4 regions of the Psychrosphaera aquimarina genome follow, and region 1 is predicted to be linked to each of the others. Evidence: predicted binding sites of a transcription regulator. Region 1 holds the regulator's gene; each other region holds the start of a gene.
The links. Region 1 encodes sigma-54, which starts transcription at its own class of promoters, with help from an activator protein. Its sites were predicted from a motif close to GTTGGCACGNNNNTNGNNT; they were not measured.
Positions count from the first base shown of each region.

Region 2: glnA (glutamate--ammonia ligase) is a predicted target of sigma-54. The motif match lies at 2,388-2,406, and genes of this name have one in related genera.
Region 3: RT723_RS03245 (EF-hand domain-containing protein) is a predicted target of sigma-54. The motif match lies at 2,439-2,457, and genes of this name have one in related genera.
Region 4: RT723_RS05200 (NarK family nitrate/nitrite MFS transporter) is a predicted target of sigma-54. The motif match lies at 1,982-2,000, and genes of this name have one in related genera.

Region 1 is NZ_JAWCUA010000010.1:308,690-312,595, forward strand. It holds gene ptsN (PTS IIA-like nitrogen regulatory protein PtsN) at 1-413, opposite strand, end outside; gene hpf (ribosome hibernation promoting factor) at 505-792, opposite strand; gene RT723_RS13310 (RNA polymerase factor sigma-54) at 826-2,319, opposite strand; gene lptB (LPS export ABC transporter ATP-binding protein) at 2,371-3,096, opposite strand; gene lptA (lipopolysaccharide transport periplasmic protein LptA) at 3,111-3,608, opposite strand; gene lptC (LPS export ABC transporter periplasmic protein LptC) at 3,611-3,906, opposite strand, start outside.
Region 2 is NZ_JAWCUA010000010.1:165,822-169,727, reverse strand. It holds gene glnL (nitrogen regulation protein NR(II)) at 1-689, opposite strand, end outside; gene glnA (glutamate--ammonia ligase) at 911-2,317, opposite strand; gene RT723_RS12660 (phosphoribulokinase) at 2,567-3,469, opposite strand; gene RT723_RS12655 (MAPEG family protein) at 3,718-3,906, shown strand, end outside.
Region 3 is NZ_JAWCUA010000003.1:41,623-45,528, reverse strand. It holds gene RT723_RS03265 (MBL fold metallo-hydrolase) at 1-175, opposite strand, end outside; gene RT723_RS03260 (TetR/AcrR family transcriptional regulator) at 318-929, shown strand; gene RT723_RS03255 (GAF domain-containing protein) at 959-1,420, opposite strand; gene RT723_RS03250 (hypothetical protein) at 1,582-2,049, opposite strand; gene RT723_RS03245 (EF-hand domain-containing protein) at 2,042-2,380, opposite strand; gene RT723_RS03240 (response regulator) at 2,492-3,157, opposite strand; gene RT723_RS03235 (ATP-binding protein) at 3,178-3,906, opposite strand, start outside.
Region 4 is NZ_JAWCUA010000003.1:436,410-440,315, forward strand. It holds gene RT723_RS05190 (monovalent cation:proton antiporter-2 (CPA2) family protein) at 1-1,166, opposite strand, end outside; gene RT723_RS05195 (NAD(P)H-dependent oxidoreductase) at 1,168-1,764, opposite strand; gene RT723_RS05200 (NarK family nitrate/nitrite MFS transporter) at 2,102-3,628, shown strand; gene RT723_RS05205 (bifunctional protein-serine/threonine kinase/phosphatase) at 3,661-3,906, shown strand, end outside.

The DNA.
Region 1 (3,906 bases):
GTTTCAGCTCGGCGTAAATTTTTAACTGTTTCTTTGTTATCTAATAACTTAGCAATAGATGCAAGTGTAGACAAGTGGGTATCACATTGATCTGCCGGAACTAATAAGGCGCAAAAAATATCAACGGGACGTTTATCAATGGCGTCGTAATTGATCGCATCTTGATTAACTAGAAAAACAGCTACGGCTTTTTTTATGTTAGTTAGTTTTCCGTGAGGGATAGCAATTCCATTGCCTATTCCGGTACTGCCTAACTTCTCTCTATTCATTAGACTTTCTAATATGTCATCAAATGAGTGGTCAGGGAGTTGTTCACTGGCTAACAGGGCGATTTGTTCGAGCACTTTCTTTTTACTCGCACAGTTAGTTAATCGTTTTGTACTTTCTGGTTGGAGAAGAAACTTAAGGTTCATTGACGTTCATTTACTACATTTACTTTTGAAGTGTACTCAAAAGGTAAGGTTACGAAATACCGTCCTTGGTATTTCCAGAATAATGATTAAATTAATGTTTGGTTAATTTTTCTTTGTGTTTAATGACCTGTCGGTCAAGCTTATCGATTAATGAATCGATGGCCGCATACATGTCGGTATGCTCAGAGGTTGCGAACAGCTCTCCACCATTTACGTGCATGGTTGCTTCTGCTTTCTGTGCTAGTTTCTCAACGTCTAAAATCACATGGACGTTATTAATATGATCAAAATGTCGCTCTAATTTGGCAAATTTTGTATCGACATATTCTTTTAAAGATTCAGTAGTGTCAATATGACGACATGTTAGGTTTATTTGCATAAGAAATTCCTTCTGTATTAAGTTTTACTTGGCTTACACCAAACGTTTTCTTTGGTTTGAAGGGGGAATGTTTAACGATTCCCGGTATTTTGCAATGGTTCTTCTGGCGACTTGGATACCTTGGTCAGCCAAAATCTCTGCAATCTTACTATCACTTAACGGTTTTGCTTGGTTTTCTGCTGCAACGAGCTTTCTAATAAGGGCTCTAATTGCAGTAGATGAACATTCTCCACCATTCTCAGTACTAACATGACTTGAGAAGAAGTACTTAAGTTCAAAAATTCCTCTAGGTGTATGCATATATTTATGGGTGGTAACCCTAGATATCGTTGATTCGTGCATATCGACCATTTCGGCAACATCATTGAGTACCATAGGTTTCATTGCTTCAGGACCATATTCAAAAAACGCCTGTTGCTGTTGAACAATACAATTAGATACTTTTAATAATGTGTCATTTCTGCTTTCTAAACTCTTAATAAACCATTTAGCTTCTTGTAAGTGAGAACGAACAAATTGAGTATCGTTGGCATTTTTTGATGTCTTACTTAACGATGCATATTGTTCATTTATTTTAAGTTTAGGCATAGAATTTGGATTTAGCTCAACTATCCAACGGCCTTTTTTCTTCACCACACTTACATCAGGGATCACGTAGTCAATTTCGTCTTTAATAACGATGCTGGCAGGGTTAGGATTTAGTTGTTGGATCAGTTCCAAAATGTCTTTTAATTCTGGTTCTTTTAATTTGGCTTTACGTAACAGAGTGCGGTAATCACGATTGGCTAATAAATCAATGTAGTTGTCGATGACATCTATAGCTTCGTTTTTCCAAGGCGTGTCGTCAGAAAATCGTTTTAATTGAATAGACAAACACTCTTGTAAATTACGGGCTGCAACGCCAACAGGGTCAAAATGCTGAATTCGTTTAAGTACCGCTTCAACTTCTTCTATTTCAACGTCTTCATTGTCAATGCTTTCAACAATATCTTCAGTAGAGATAGTTAAGAACCCTTTTTCATCAACCGCATCAATAATGGCGGTTGCGATGGCTAAGTCTTCGTCGGTAAATGGAGATAAATTTAATTGCCACAATAAATGGTCTTGAATATTTTCAGTTGTCTCACCTTGGTATACGGTGTCTTCACCTTCATAAGCGGGACCTGAACTCGCAGGAGCAGCACTCATGTAGTCATCCCACGTTGAGTCCATTGGGAGTTCTTCAGAAATGGTTTCACTTTGCAAAGCTTCGTTCGAACTCATCTCTTCTTGAGACCACTCATTGTCGTCATCGGAAGTCGTGTCTAATGTACCTTCCTGCAATGATTTAAGGTCACCATCATATTCTGCATCAAGATCTTGTGATTGCTGTTCGTCTTCACCATCTAACAACGGGTTACTATCAAGAGCTTCTTGAATTTCCTGTTGTAATTCCAATGAAGATAATTGCAATAAACGAATAGCTTGTTGCAGTTGAGGGGTCATTGTTAACTGCTGACCCATTCTGAGTTGTAATGTAGGTCTCATTTAATTCCGTTACTTAAACGCGTTTAACTGATTACTCGTAAGTGATAGTTACTATAACTTGAACTGATCGCCTAGGTATACTTGTTTTACAATTTCACTTGTTAAAACTTGTTCAGGAGTTCCTTCCGCAATGAGTTCTCCATGACTTACGATATACGCTTTTTCGCAGACATCAAGTGTTTCTCGCACATTATGGTCGGTAATTAGAACGCCAATACCTTTGGCTGTAAGTTGTTGAATTATCTTTTTAATATCTATAACCGATATAGGATCTACACCAGCAAATGGTTCATCTAATAAGATTATTTTCGGGTCAGCAGCTAATGCTCTGGCGATTTCTACTCGACGGCGTTCTCCACCAGATAGGGCCATACCATCGCTGTCTCTGATATGTTCAATATGAAATTCAGAGATCAGATCGTCTAACTTATCGGCTTTTTCATTGGCATTTAAATCTTTGCGCATTTCAAGCACAGCCATGATGTTTTGAGATACAGATAACTTTCGAAAGATAGATGTTTCTTGTGGTAAATACCCTATGCCTTGGCGAGCTCGTACGTGCATAGGTTCGTGGCTTAGGTCTACATCATTTAATGTGATGCTGCCTTTATCGTTAGGCACTAATCCTACAATCATATAAAAAGTGGTTGTTTTACCAGCGCCATTTGGACCCAATAAACCAACCACCTCTCCAGCATGTACTGTTAAACTCACATCTTTGACAACTTGACGTTTGTTGTATGACTTAGCTAAATGTGTGGCGACTAAAGTGGACATAAAATTTCTCTAAGTTAGTAGATGTTGGTATTAATCTTTTTGGTTTTTAAACGAGTTGTCACTCGACCATTTTGGCTTTCATCGCCTTCCGCTTTAACGCGCTGTGCTTTGAGATCAAATTCAATTTTAGCACTTTCAACCACAGATCCACCTTGTTGGAATTTAGCGGAGCCAGCCAGTTGCAATACTTGCGCTTCAACTAAGTAGGTTATTTCTAATGCTTGGGCTGATAGCTCTTGGTTATTTTGTTCTTTTTGCGAAAATATTGCTGGCGTGCCTTTAGCGATTAATTTATCGCTGTTGCCTTCTTTTGTGATAACAAATAACTCATCCGCTTTGATGGTAACACTACCTTGTTTAACAACCACATTACCTGAGAAGTAGAGGGTATTGTTTTTGTAATCTAAATCTTGATTATCAGCATCAATAATTAAGTCTTCTGATGCCGATACTATGCTAGAAAATAGAAGTAACATGGAGCAAAAGCCGGTGATTATTTTATTTATATACATAACTATGAGCCTTTAATTATCGTTTTAACGTGGTTAACCAAGCTGAGAGTTCCGAGTTCAAGATCCGCTGTTAATCCTTTGCCTTGAACCGTAACATTTTTACCTTGAATCGTAATGTCATTGTCAGTGGTGACCATATTCGTGTTTAAATTAATTTCTAAAAATTCGGTCGTGATTGAATTTACAAATTCATTATCAGAAACTTGTAACATACTCACGGACTCTTCTAATAGTAATAAGCCATCTTGCATATTCCCGATTTTTGCCGATAAACGCCAAAAAGGTTTGTTGTCTTGAT
Region 2 (3,906 bases), 140 kb from region 1:
TCGTAATCTCGTTCAAATGATACGTTTTCAGGCTTATCTAACATCACCAAATTAAATATCCGTTCCAAAACAACATGGATATTTGTGGCAGAACGTTTTGGTAACGTGTTTGGGCCCAACAACCTATCAACTAAATCTCTCAACCGGTCGGATTGCTCCATAATAAGTTGGGTGTATTCTTTTAATTCATTTGAATCTAGGCTTCTGCTCAATAACTGTGCAGCCCCGCGTATCCCGCCAAGCGGATTTTTAATTTCATGAGCTAATCCACGGATCAAATGACGGGATGCACTAATATGGTGCTTTTGAGCATTCTCTTGATTTATTTTACGTAAATTATCATTTTGTCTAATCTGTAATAGACACGATATTTCACCATCTAACGACATAGAGTCTGCGGTTACTTCCGTTGTGATATGCCGACCATCTGCGAATATAAACTCGACATCATTATCAAAAAAGCTGCGATTACATTCCCATAACTCGCTTAATAGACGCTGTGGAAAAGTATGCCTGATCAACAACTCCCACAACTTACTTGTGGTTAATTTCTTTTTACTTTGACCAAACATCATAGACGCTTGTTGGTTGCAGAAACGGATCCGTCCATCTTGATCGATCACAATTACAGCCAAACTCAATTGCTCTAATATCTGAAAGCTTTTTGAAACTTGCGGTGTTTTTGTCATCGGTTATCCGTATCGCTTTAAGCACCAAAATAGTGCACCTACATTTAGTTTAAACCCTATTGGCCAAAACAACAAAAGTATTACGCTCTAAATTGGGGCAAATACACGTCTATTTTTCGTGTTTATTCATTATCTGTATTATTGCAATTTACTTGCCCAAACATTGAAACTAAGGCAAAAAAAACCTGCAATTTTTGCAGGTTTTTCAAAGACTTTACAAATTATACGCTGTAGTACATTTCGAACTCAACAGGGTGAGTTGTCATGTTTAATTTCTCTACATCTTGCGCTTTAAGAGCAATGTATGCATCGATAGTATCATCGTTAAATACACCACCAGCTTTTAAGAATTCACGGTCTTCGCTTAATGCAGCTAAAGCTTCTTCTAATGAAGATGCAACTTGTGGAATTTGTGCCGCTTCTTCCGCAGGAAGGTCGTACAAATCTTTATCCATCGCATCACCAGGGTGGATCTTGTTTTTGATACCGTCTAGGCCAGCCATTAACATAGCAGTGTATGCTAGGTAAGGATTACCACTTGGGTCAGGGAAACGTACTTCAATACGACGTGCTTTAGGCGACGGTACTACTGGAATACGGATAGACGCTGAACGGTTACGTGCAGAGTAAGCAAGCATTACTGGTGCTTCAAATCCTGGTACTAAACGTTTGTACGAGTTAGTAGAAGCATTTGCAAACGCGTTAATTGCTTTAGCGTGCTTGATGATACCACCAATGTAATAAAGTGCAGTTTCAGAAAGACCGCCATACTTGTCACCAGCAAATAGGTTTTCACCGTTTTTAACTAGAGACTGATGCACGTGCATACCAGAACCGTTATCACCAACTAATGGCTTAGGCATAAACGTAGCTGTTTTACCGTATAAGTGAGCCATGTTGTGAACAACATATTTATAAATTTGAGTTTCGTCAGCTTTTAATACAAGCGTGTTAAAACGACATGCGATTTCGTTTTGACCTGCAGTAGCAACTTCATGGTGATGTGCTTCAACAACTAAGCCCATTTCTTCCATTACTAAACAAGTAGCTGAACGCCAATCGTTAGATGAATCTACTGGAGAAACTGGGAAGTAACCGCCTTTAACACCAGGACGGTGACCCATGTTTCCACCTTCATAATCTTTATCAGAGTTCCATGCAGCTTCAACAGAATCTACAGAGTACATAGAACCACTCATGTCTGATTTGTATTTAACATCATCAAACAAGAAGAACTCTGGCTCTGGACCAATTAATACTTCATCAGCAAAACCTTCAGCACGCATATATGCTTCAGCACGTTTTGCAACAGAACGTGGGTCACGCTCATAACCTTGCATTGTGCCAGGTTCTAATACGTCACAACGTACATTTAAAGTTGTTTCTTCTGAGAACGGGTCTAATACAACAGAATCTGCATCAGGCATTAAAACCATGTCAGATTCGTTAATTCCTTTCCAACCAGCGATTGATGAACCATCAAACATTTTTCCATCTTCGAAGAAATCTTCGTCTACTTGATGTGATGGAATAGTAACGTGCTGCTCTTTACCTTTAGTATCAGTGAAACGTAAGTCGATAAATTTAACTTCGCTTTCTTTGATTAGGTCTAAAACCGTTTGAGACATTGTTTTCTCCAGAAGTTGATATGTAGTTTTTTACCATTATAAAATGGTTTGTTTTATATTACGTAATAAATAGCCAAATACATGCCAACTTTAAATCATTAATAAAAACATAAGGTTAACATTTTAATTAGTATATTTACTCTTTATTTTGCACCAAAGTGAAGCGTGGTGCGCACCAGTATGATCCATAGTTCAACACTGGACTATTTTAAGCCCAAATAAAAGCGTAAAACCGTTAAAAACAACCTGCTATTCTTTATTATCTATCCAATCTAACTGCCCTATTAATTTTCTACGTTTCACAATTAAGTTTTCAATTAAAGGGGTAAGGATAAGCTCTAACGCCAATCCCATCTTGCCGCCTGGGACAACAAAGGTATTTATACGGGACATAAAAGAACCATCAATCATTTGTAATAAATATGGGAAATCCACATTAGGAATGTCACGAAAACGAATAACTACAAAACTTTCATCTAATGAAGGGATATCTTTTGCACTAAAAGGGTTAGAAGTATCTACCGTTGGTACTCGCTGAAAGTTTATGTGGGTACGGGAAAACTGAGGCGTTATATGCGTTATATAATCATCCATGCTGCGTACGATACTGCTCATCACCGCTTCTCTGCTGTGCCCACGTTGATTAGTATCGCGAATGATCTTCTGAATCCATTCCAAGTTTACAATGGGAACCATGCCAATCAATAAATCAACATATTGCGCAACGTTATGTTCATCCGTAACCGCACCGCCATGTAAACCTTCATAGAATAAGCAGTCGGTATTAGCTCTAAGTTCTTGCCAAGGTGTAAATGTGCCGGGCATTTGATTAAAAGGTACGGCTTCATCAAATGAGTGTAAGTATTTACGAACATTACCAGAGCCTGTTTCTGAGTAACTTTTAAATAGCGACTCTAATGCGCCAAAGTCATTTGCTTCAGAGCCAAAATAAGAAATATGTTTTCCTTGTTCTTGGGCTTTACGAATTTCCATATCCATTTCTGCTCGAGCATAACGGTGAAAACTATCCCCTTCTAAGATTGCAGAATCCACATTCAAATTACGAAATATATGAGTAATGGCATTAGTTGTTGTGGTTGTTCCGGCACCTGAAGAACCAGTTACTGCAATAATAGGGTGTTTAACAGACATAACGTATTTTCTTATTGTTAGGAGCTAATGTTATAAATCGAGTAATGTTATAAAGCGAATAACCAAACAGGTCAAGTTTAGACCGGTCCAAGTAACTGACGTGAACAATATACTCAATATCAAAGATCGTTATAGTAGCAATTTATTTTGATCCCCATCATTTATCTGCTTATTTATATACAAGTTAATAATTATCACTTAGTTTATCCTCTCTCAAATCGCCACTTCACATACAAGGTATCAACAAAATGAATGAACTTAACTGGCTAATTTACTGCTTAATCATTGCAGCAGTATTACCTTATGTTGCCAAAGCACCTCTGGCTCAAGCCATGAGAAAACAAGGGGAAGGCAAGTTATCAGGTTATGATAATGAACTGCCAAGAGAACAACAAAAGAAACTCACAGGCTTTGGTGCTCGCTGCCTGGCCGCTCAC
Region 3 (3,906 bases), on a different contig from region 1:
TTAAAGGTAATACCGGAATATCAAAGTTTGGCGTTGCATGAGTGCGATTGTCATTCCAAAAAGCTTTGATCATTTGATAAAAGTCACTGGCACTGGTTTTATAGTTTATTTCAGAGTTAGTGAATTTTTGAGTTTGCTCATTACTGTCAAACGCCTTTGCGCAACCAGAAGCCATAAGTATTAACCCTATAAGAATTGAAAATTTAAACATTATTGTTAACCACTAAAGTAAACTACACAGTGCAGTTTAAATTAAAAAATTGAAAAGTAAACTAACAAGTGTAAAAATGTTTGCTCAGGTATATTGAGACTAAGTCATGGCAGAACAAAAAAAGACAAGAAGTGTGATTAAACGTGAAGCTATTATTACGGGCGCCTTAGCTGCATTTCAACAATATGGTGTTGCCGATTCTAGCATGGACAAAATTGCGGAATTAGCGCAAGTCTCTAAACGAACCGTTTATAATCACTTTGAAAGCAAAGAAGTATTAGTTGCTGAAATCATTACCAGCGAGTGGGAAAAACGAACGGTTGTTTATGATGCATTATACGACGCCAATAAAAGTATAACGTTGCAGTTAACATCACTTGTTGCCAACGAAGTAGAGTTAATGTGTGACAGTGAAATGATGGAGTTGGTTCGTGTAGCCATGGCGCATTTCTTATTTGCGCCTGATACGTTACAACAACAAATGGCAAAAATGTTTGAACAAGAAACCGCACTACAACGTTGGTTGAAATTAGCCATGGCAGACGGAAAGTTAAAAACGTTAGATGTGAATTTTGCTCATGACCAAATTAAAGGATTATTGAAATCTCGTGCTTTTTGGCCTCAGCTATTACGTCAGCAAGAGCCTTTAACTGCTAATGAAAAAACAGAATTAGTTGATATGACGGTAGGTATGTTTTTAAGTTATTACCAAGCCTAAATAAGACAGCTCGTAATATGAAATTATCACTATTTCATTACTAACGATTTGTATTGGTTAATGTTTTGCTCAATGTAATCCGCTAAGTTGGTAACTAATGTTACTTTATCTTCATTAAAACTATCCACCTGAGCAAACAAAGACGTGAAATTAACGGTTCCGATCACATCGCCATTAGTGTCATGAATTGGTGCGGCTATGTAACTTTCTAACTTAACAGACAGATATACTGGGTGTTGCGACATATTATCCATAGTACCAACATGGTTGTAACGCATCACTTTATTCAGTTTATACACATCCCTGCAATAGGTGTCGTCCAGAGGGAAAACCATTCCAGCTTCAAACACACCTTTCATTTCGCTGTCGACCATGACTAATGTATAACTTTCACCGTTAATATAACTAACAATGGCCGTTTCCATATTTAACTCTTTTCTAACTGAATGTAATAGTGTCGATAACTGTTCGAGAAAACGTGTATTAGGCATTGATAACCTTTTATAGTTTGATCTAAACAAAGGCATAATCTTGTTTAGATATATATCGAGTTAAAGGTAAGGTGGCATAGAATACTGCGAGATTCAATGGCTTTAATCAATTGTAGCTAATTGTTAAAGCCATTAGATAGGAAGGTTAATTTGAATTAAAATTAGACGCTTGTGTTGATAATAGATGTTCTATCTTCTATATCAAATTCTTTAAATACTTGAGCCATAATAGACTCTTTGTCTTCATCAGTTAATTTGTCTGTATCACCACTTGCTAGCTTTTCTTCAACTAACTCAGCAAGGTAATCAACTAATGAGCTTATTTGATCGCTACTCTGTTTTGGAGGCGGTGGTGGTCTTTGACCTTGGTCGGCAACTTGCGCGATATCACCTAACTCTTTTGCATCAAAACCAAGCTCAGCCAACGATTCCTCAAGAGCAGCGCTTGGTTTGATGCCCGCTTCCGAAAACGTTTCGATTATAGATAATGCATCGGACTCTGTTAAATTTTCTGGATCATACTGTGACAATGTATCTGAAATTAATGTTTGTTGATCTTGTGTTAATTTTTGCTCACCTCTTGGAGGAGGTGGCGGCATTGACATGCCTGAACTTACTGAATTAATCATTACAGCCTCTCTTTGTTTTGTTTTTATGGTGTGGTGGTTTGTGATCTTCAAATTCTTGTTTACTGATGACTCCGTTTTGATCGGCATCAATCCGGACAAATATTTTTTGAGGGTCGCCATGAGGGTGTTTGTGTGAAGCAAACTCTTCGGTATCAATATCGCCATCAGAGTTAATGTCTAGTGTTGCAAAGTTTGGACGTTGTTTATGAGTCTTTTGACCTTGGTTGTCATTACTTGAACAACTTTCTTGGCCTGCCATTGTTGGCGCGGCTTGCACTAGGCTCGCCGTACTGAAAACTAAAGATAATAGTATGGTTGAATACACGCGCATGAAATGCTCCTGTCATCTAATGTTGAAATAACTTTCAACATTAGAGTAACGACAGAAGTTGCAAACATTGTGCAAACAAAGAGAAAGATAAACCGGTGTTATTTCAGAGTGTTATAAAACTAGACGGTAGCCGGTGCCATACACTGATTGAATCCAATCTTTACCATCACTGATGTCCGCTAATTTTTTACGCAGCTTTTTGATGTGACTATCGATAGTGCGGTAATTTACAATGCGATGATCAGAATACATATTTTGCATCAGTTGTTCACGAGTAAAAATTCGTTCAGGTTTATTGGCTAATGGTTTTAACAGCTGGAATTCAACCGAGGTTAAAGAAACTTCTTTATTATTAAACCCAACAATAAACCTATGTTCATCGAGCTGTAACTTATCAGAGCTTTGTTCTATCACTGTGGTTCTGCGTAATACGGCTTTAACGCGAGCAACCACTTCTCTAGGACTAAATGGTTTACAAATATAGTCGTCGGCACCTAACTCTAACCCTAATAATCGATCAATTTCATCCACTTTTGCCGTAAGCATTAATATTGGTATATTGGAAAATTGACGGATTTCTTTACATATATCAATGCCACTTTTGCCGGGCAACATAATGTCTAATATGATCGCATTAGGTTGATGTTCTTTAACCCAATCAACTACGTCATTGCCTTGATGTATCAAGTGGGGGGTATAATTCGCTTGTAAAAAATAGTCAGACAATAATGTGGCGAGTTTAATTTCATCTTCCACTATTAAGATAACATTCGACATATCAACATACCTTTCGTTATTTACGTTAGACTCAGAGGTAATTTAACAATTATGGATAGACCACCCGTAGGTGAGTGTTCAGCCGTTATTTCACCTTGATGCGCATTTACAATTAAACGACAAATGGACAAACCCAATCCCGCCCCGCCGGTTTTACGGTTTCGTGAAGCATCCACACGATACAGGTGTTCAAACAGGTGCTCTAAATGAACATCTTCGACTCCGATACCATTGTCTGCAAAAGTTAAAATAACCGAAGGAGTGTTGTTAATCTGCTCAACACTTAAAGAAATGTTTAATTGAGTGGATGATGAATATTTGATGCAATTGTTTATGATGTTTTCAAACAGCTGATATAACCTAGTTTTATCTACGTATACGTCCACGTCTTGATGTGGAATATTAAGATTTAATTTGATCCCTGAACTGGCTAAATAACTGCGGTATTTATCTTCTTCACTCGAAAGTATCTGAGCTAAGTTTTCTTGCTGTTTACGATAACGCATACCACCAATATCTGCACTGGTTAACAGGTTTAAATCATCAATCAGACGCTGTAAGTGTTTTACTTCGTCATGGGCAGAGGCAATATTGTCTTTTGTCAGAGGTCTAATATTATCCAACATGGCTTCTAGTTCACCACGTAAAATAGCAACAGGCGTGCGTAACTCATGGGAAATATTGGCTAACCAACGTTTTCTAGCGCTATCATTTTCCGCTAATGTCAACGCTAACTCGTTATAATCTCT
Region 4 (3,906 bases), on a different contig from region 1:
GATATGTATTTCTCATTCACAATTAACATCAATGGGGTTAATAACATAGAGCTGGCAACGACCAAGGTTAATAATCCAATTAAGCCTGTTGGTAAAACGCCGCTGGTACTAGCAAAAGCGAACAATACAAACGCAAATTCACCCGCTTGCGCTAAGGCAACGGAAAATAACCAAGCGTCTGGTTTAGCTAATTTATTGGATTTGGCGAGTAAAAATAACACCAGAAACTTACCAATGATCAAGGCGACTGTAAGGCCAATAACAACTAACGGATCGGCAAGCAGAAGTTCGAAGTTGATACCTGCACCAACGCTGATAAAAAACAAACCCAGTAATAATCCTTTAAATGGTTCAATATTACTTTCGAGCTCATGGCGAAAATCACTTTCTGCCAATACTACGCCCGCGATAAAGGTACCTAATGCAGGAGATAACCCAATGGCTTGCATTGCTAGTGCAACACCTATCACTAACAATAAAGCAGACGCGGTGAAGATCTCACGTAATTTGGACTTAGCGATAAATCCAAAAATAGGATTCATCAGATATTTACCGCCAAAGATTATCGCGGCTATGACGCCTGCTACAATAAGCCCTTTAACCCAGCCTGCTTGGGATGCATCCGCGTTTACCGTTAATTCAGGGGAGGTAACAGCCAATAAAGGCAAAATGGCTAACATAGGGATGACGGCAATATCTTGGAATAACAAAACAGCAAAAGCGCTCTGTCCTGCGGATGTTTTCATCAACCCTTTTTCTTGCAGACTCTGTAATACAATGGCCGTTGAAGATAAAGCCAAGACCATACCTATGGCTAAAGCTTGTTGCCAAATCAGCCCTAAATACATGGCAATTAAAGTGATCACAGCTGTGCTTAATAAGACTTGTAAGCCACCAGTTCCAACAATTGGCCCACGCATTTTCCACAACAAACTTGGTTTTAACTCTAAACCAACTAAAAATAACATCATGACAACGCCGAATTCAGCAAAGTGCATTACATTGGTTTGATCGCCAACAAAACCTAAAACAAATGGGCCTATTAACACCCCCGCCACTAAATAACCTAAGACGGAACCTAAACCTAATCGCTTGGCGATAGGGACTGAAATCACCGCGGCACATAAGTAAATAAAGGCATCAAATAACAAATTTCCATGTTCCATGTTATTGCTCCCAACGTTGATTTAAAGTTTGTAAGTGACTCACGGATTCACTATCAAAGTTGTCGTCTTGTAATTCATGAATAAATTTTTGATATTGCTCTGCTAAGTGTTTCAGCTTGTCTGGATTTTTACTTAAGTTTCTAGCGCTGTGAGCAACAAACGGCGGTAAAAATTCCATTTCACATAAATGCGCGGTTTGATCAAATGGCGTTAATAATTCGCGAATGGTGAATCGATTATGACCTTGGGTGCAATAAGCTTCTTTACTACCGCCTGTGGTTATTACGGTTAACCATTGTTTACCTTTTAAGGCATTACCTTTAGGCCCGTAGGCATAGTTAAACTGTAATACTAAATCAAACCATTCTTTAAGGATTGCGGGGGCGCTATACCAATAAAAAGGATGTTGAAAAATAACCACGTCTGCGCTGGATAACTTTGTTTGTTCAGCATCAATGTCTATCACGCCATCTGGGTAAGTAAGGTATAAGTCGTGAATGGTTACCTTGTCATTTTGTTCAATGGCGTCGATAAAAGTTCTGTTTATTTGAGAGTTTGCCAAATTGGGATGAGCCAAAATAATAAGGATGTTTCTCATTATGGATCCTTCGAGATTAAATTAACCCCAGTGTACTGGGCATTTGATAAGAAAAAAACAATAATAAAACAATTCTAACCATTGTTTGGTTATGCAAAATAACTCTAATGCGCCGTATCAGTGCGAGCTTGGATCATTGTTGTGCATGTAAGGTTATCTGTATTTAAATTTTGGCACCAAAAAAACATAACTAACTGTTAATATTACGATTTATATATTTGGCATTAAAGGTGCTTTTTAACCTGCATTAAGCCGAAAGGTTTATGTTTACAGTTGAAGATATGGCAAAGAAGCCACCTATGGGCAAGTGAATCACTTGTTCTGGGTGGCTTTTTTTATGACTAAAAAAGTAGAACAAACGAGAAATCCCATGACAGCAAATGAAACACCGAGCAAGTTCAATCTCTTTTCCTTTCAAGGAAAAATGAAAATATTACATCTGAGTTGGATTGCATTTTTTATCACCTTCATGGTGTGGTTTAACTTTGCTCCAATGTTGATGGCAGTAAAAGAATCTTTGGGATTAACCACGGCAGAAATCAAAACGTTACTTATTTTAAACGTTGCCTTTACCATTCCAGCTCGTGTCATAGTGGGTATGTTAACGGATAAATATGGACCAAGATTAATATACACCGGCCTTTTAGCTATTTGTTCTATTCCTTGTTTTGCTTTTGCTATGGCCGATACATTTACCCAAGCCGCGATTGCTCGTTTTGCACTGGGGCTTATTGGTGCTGGTTTTGTTGTTGGTATTCGTTTGGTGTCGGAGTGGTTCCCACATAATGAATTAGGTACTGCTGAAGGTATTTACGGTGGTTGGGGTAACTTTGGGTCTGCCGCTGCTGCATTTACCTTACCTACTGTTGCTGCGATTTGTGCTGGCGTATTTGGCGGAGAAGATGGTTGGCGCTGGGCAATGGGCTTAACGGGCCTAGTTAGTTTGATTTATTCTTTTATCTTTTATAAAAATGTATCGGATACACCAAAAGGATCTACTTATTATCGACCTAAAAAAGCTGGCGCGATGGAAGTAACGTCTAAAGGTGATTTTTGGCTATTGTTGATAATGAAAATACCTATGTACGGCGCGTTAGCGCTGTTAACTTGGAAGTTATCACCCGCTGGCATTAATATGTTCAGTGAGACTTTAGTTAATGGCATTTATATTGGTTTAGCCGCGTTATATTTATTTGATAGTTACCATGTATGGCAGGTGAATAAAAACATCTTTGTTGAGCCCGTTGCTGAAATTCATAAATACAGCTTTAAACAAGTGGCGGTGTTAAATATTTTATACTTTGCCACTTTTGGTTCTGAATTGGCGGTTATTTCAATGTTGCCTTTGTTCTTTTCTGAAACCTTTGAATTAACCCCAGTGGTTGCTGGTATGGTGGCGTCCGCTTACGCCTTTATGAATTTAATGTCTCGTCCAGGTGGTGGTTGGTTGTCGGACCGTTTTGGCCGTAAACCTGTTTTATTAATCCTTACCGCTGGTTTAGCCATTGGCTATTTTGTGATGGGACAAGTCGATAGCTCGTGGCCTGTCTGGTTAGCGGTTGTTGCTGCAATGGCATGTTCATTCTTTGTGCAATCAGGAGAAGGGGCGGTATTTGCTGCGGTTCCTTTGATTAAACGTCGCATGACTGGTCAGATTGCTGGTATGACGGGCGCTTACGGAAATGTGGGGGCGGTAGTGTACTTAACGGTGTTATCTCTAGTTGATTATAGTACTTTCTTCTTGGTTATAGCCGCAACGGCAGTGGTTGGTTTTGCTGCGCTATTATTAATGAAAGAGCCTGAAGGTCATATAGCCGAAGTACAAGAAGACGGTACTGTTGAATTAATCTCTGTCAGTAACTAATACGTTAACGATAAAACAAAAGAGCAAAGATATTGCCTGATTTTGCAACGTCAAAACAGAGTCCGCTAAAGGACTCTGTCGATCAACAAAAACACTCGTCTATCAAAATGTTGGATGTGTTGTTTGGTGGCTTTTCAGATAAAGGGGTTAAAGTACAAAATCAAGATGCCTTTGCCGCGCAACAACCTTATGGCTCTGCACGTGAGTTAAAAGGCAGTATTGTTTGCATTGCCGACGGCGTAAGTTGCAGCGAAAACGCGCAACAGGCTAGTCATACG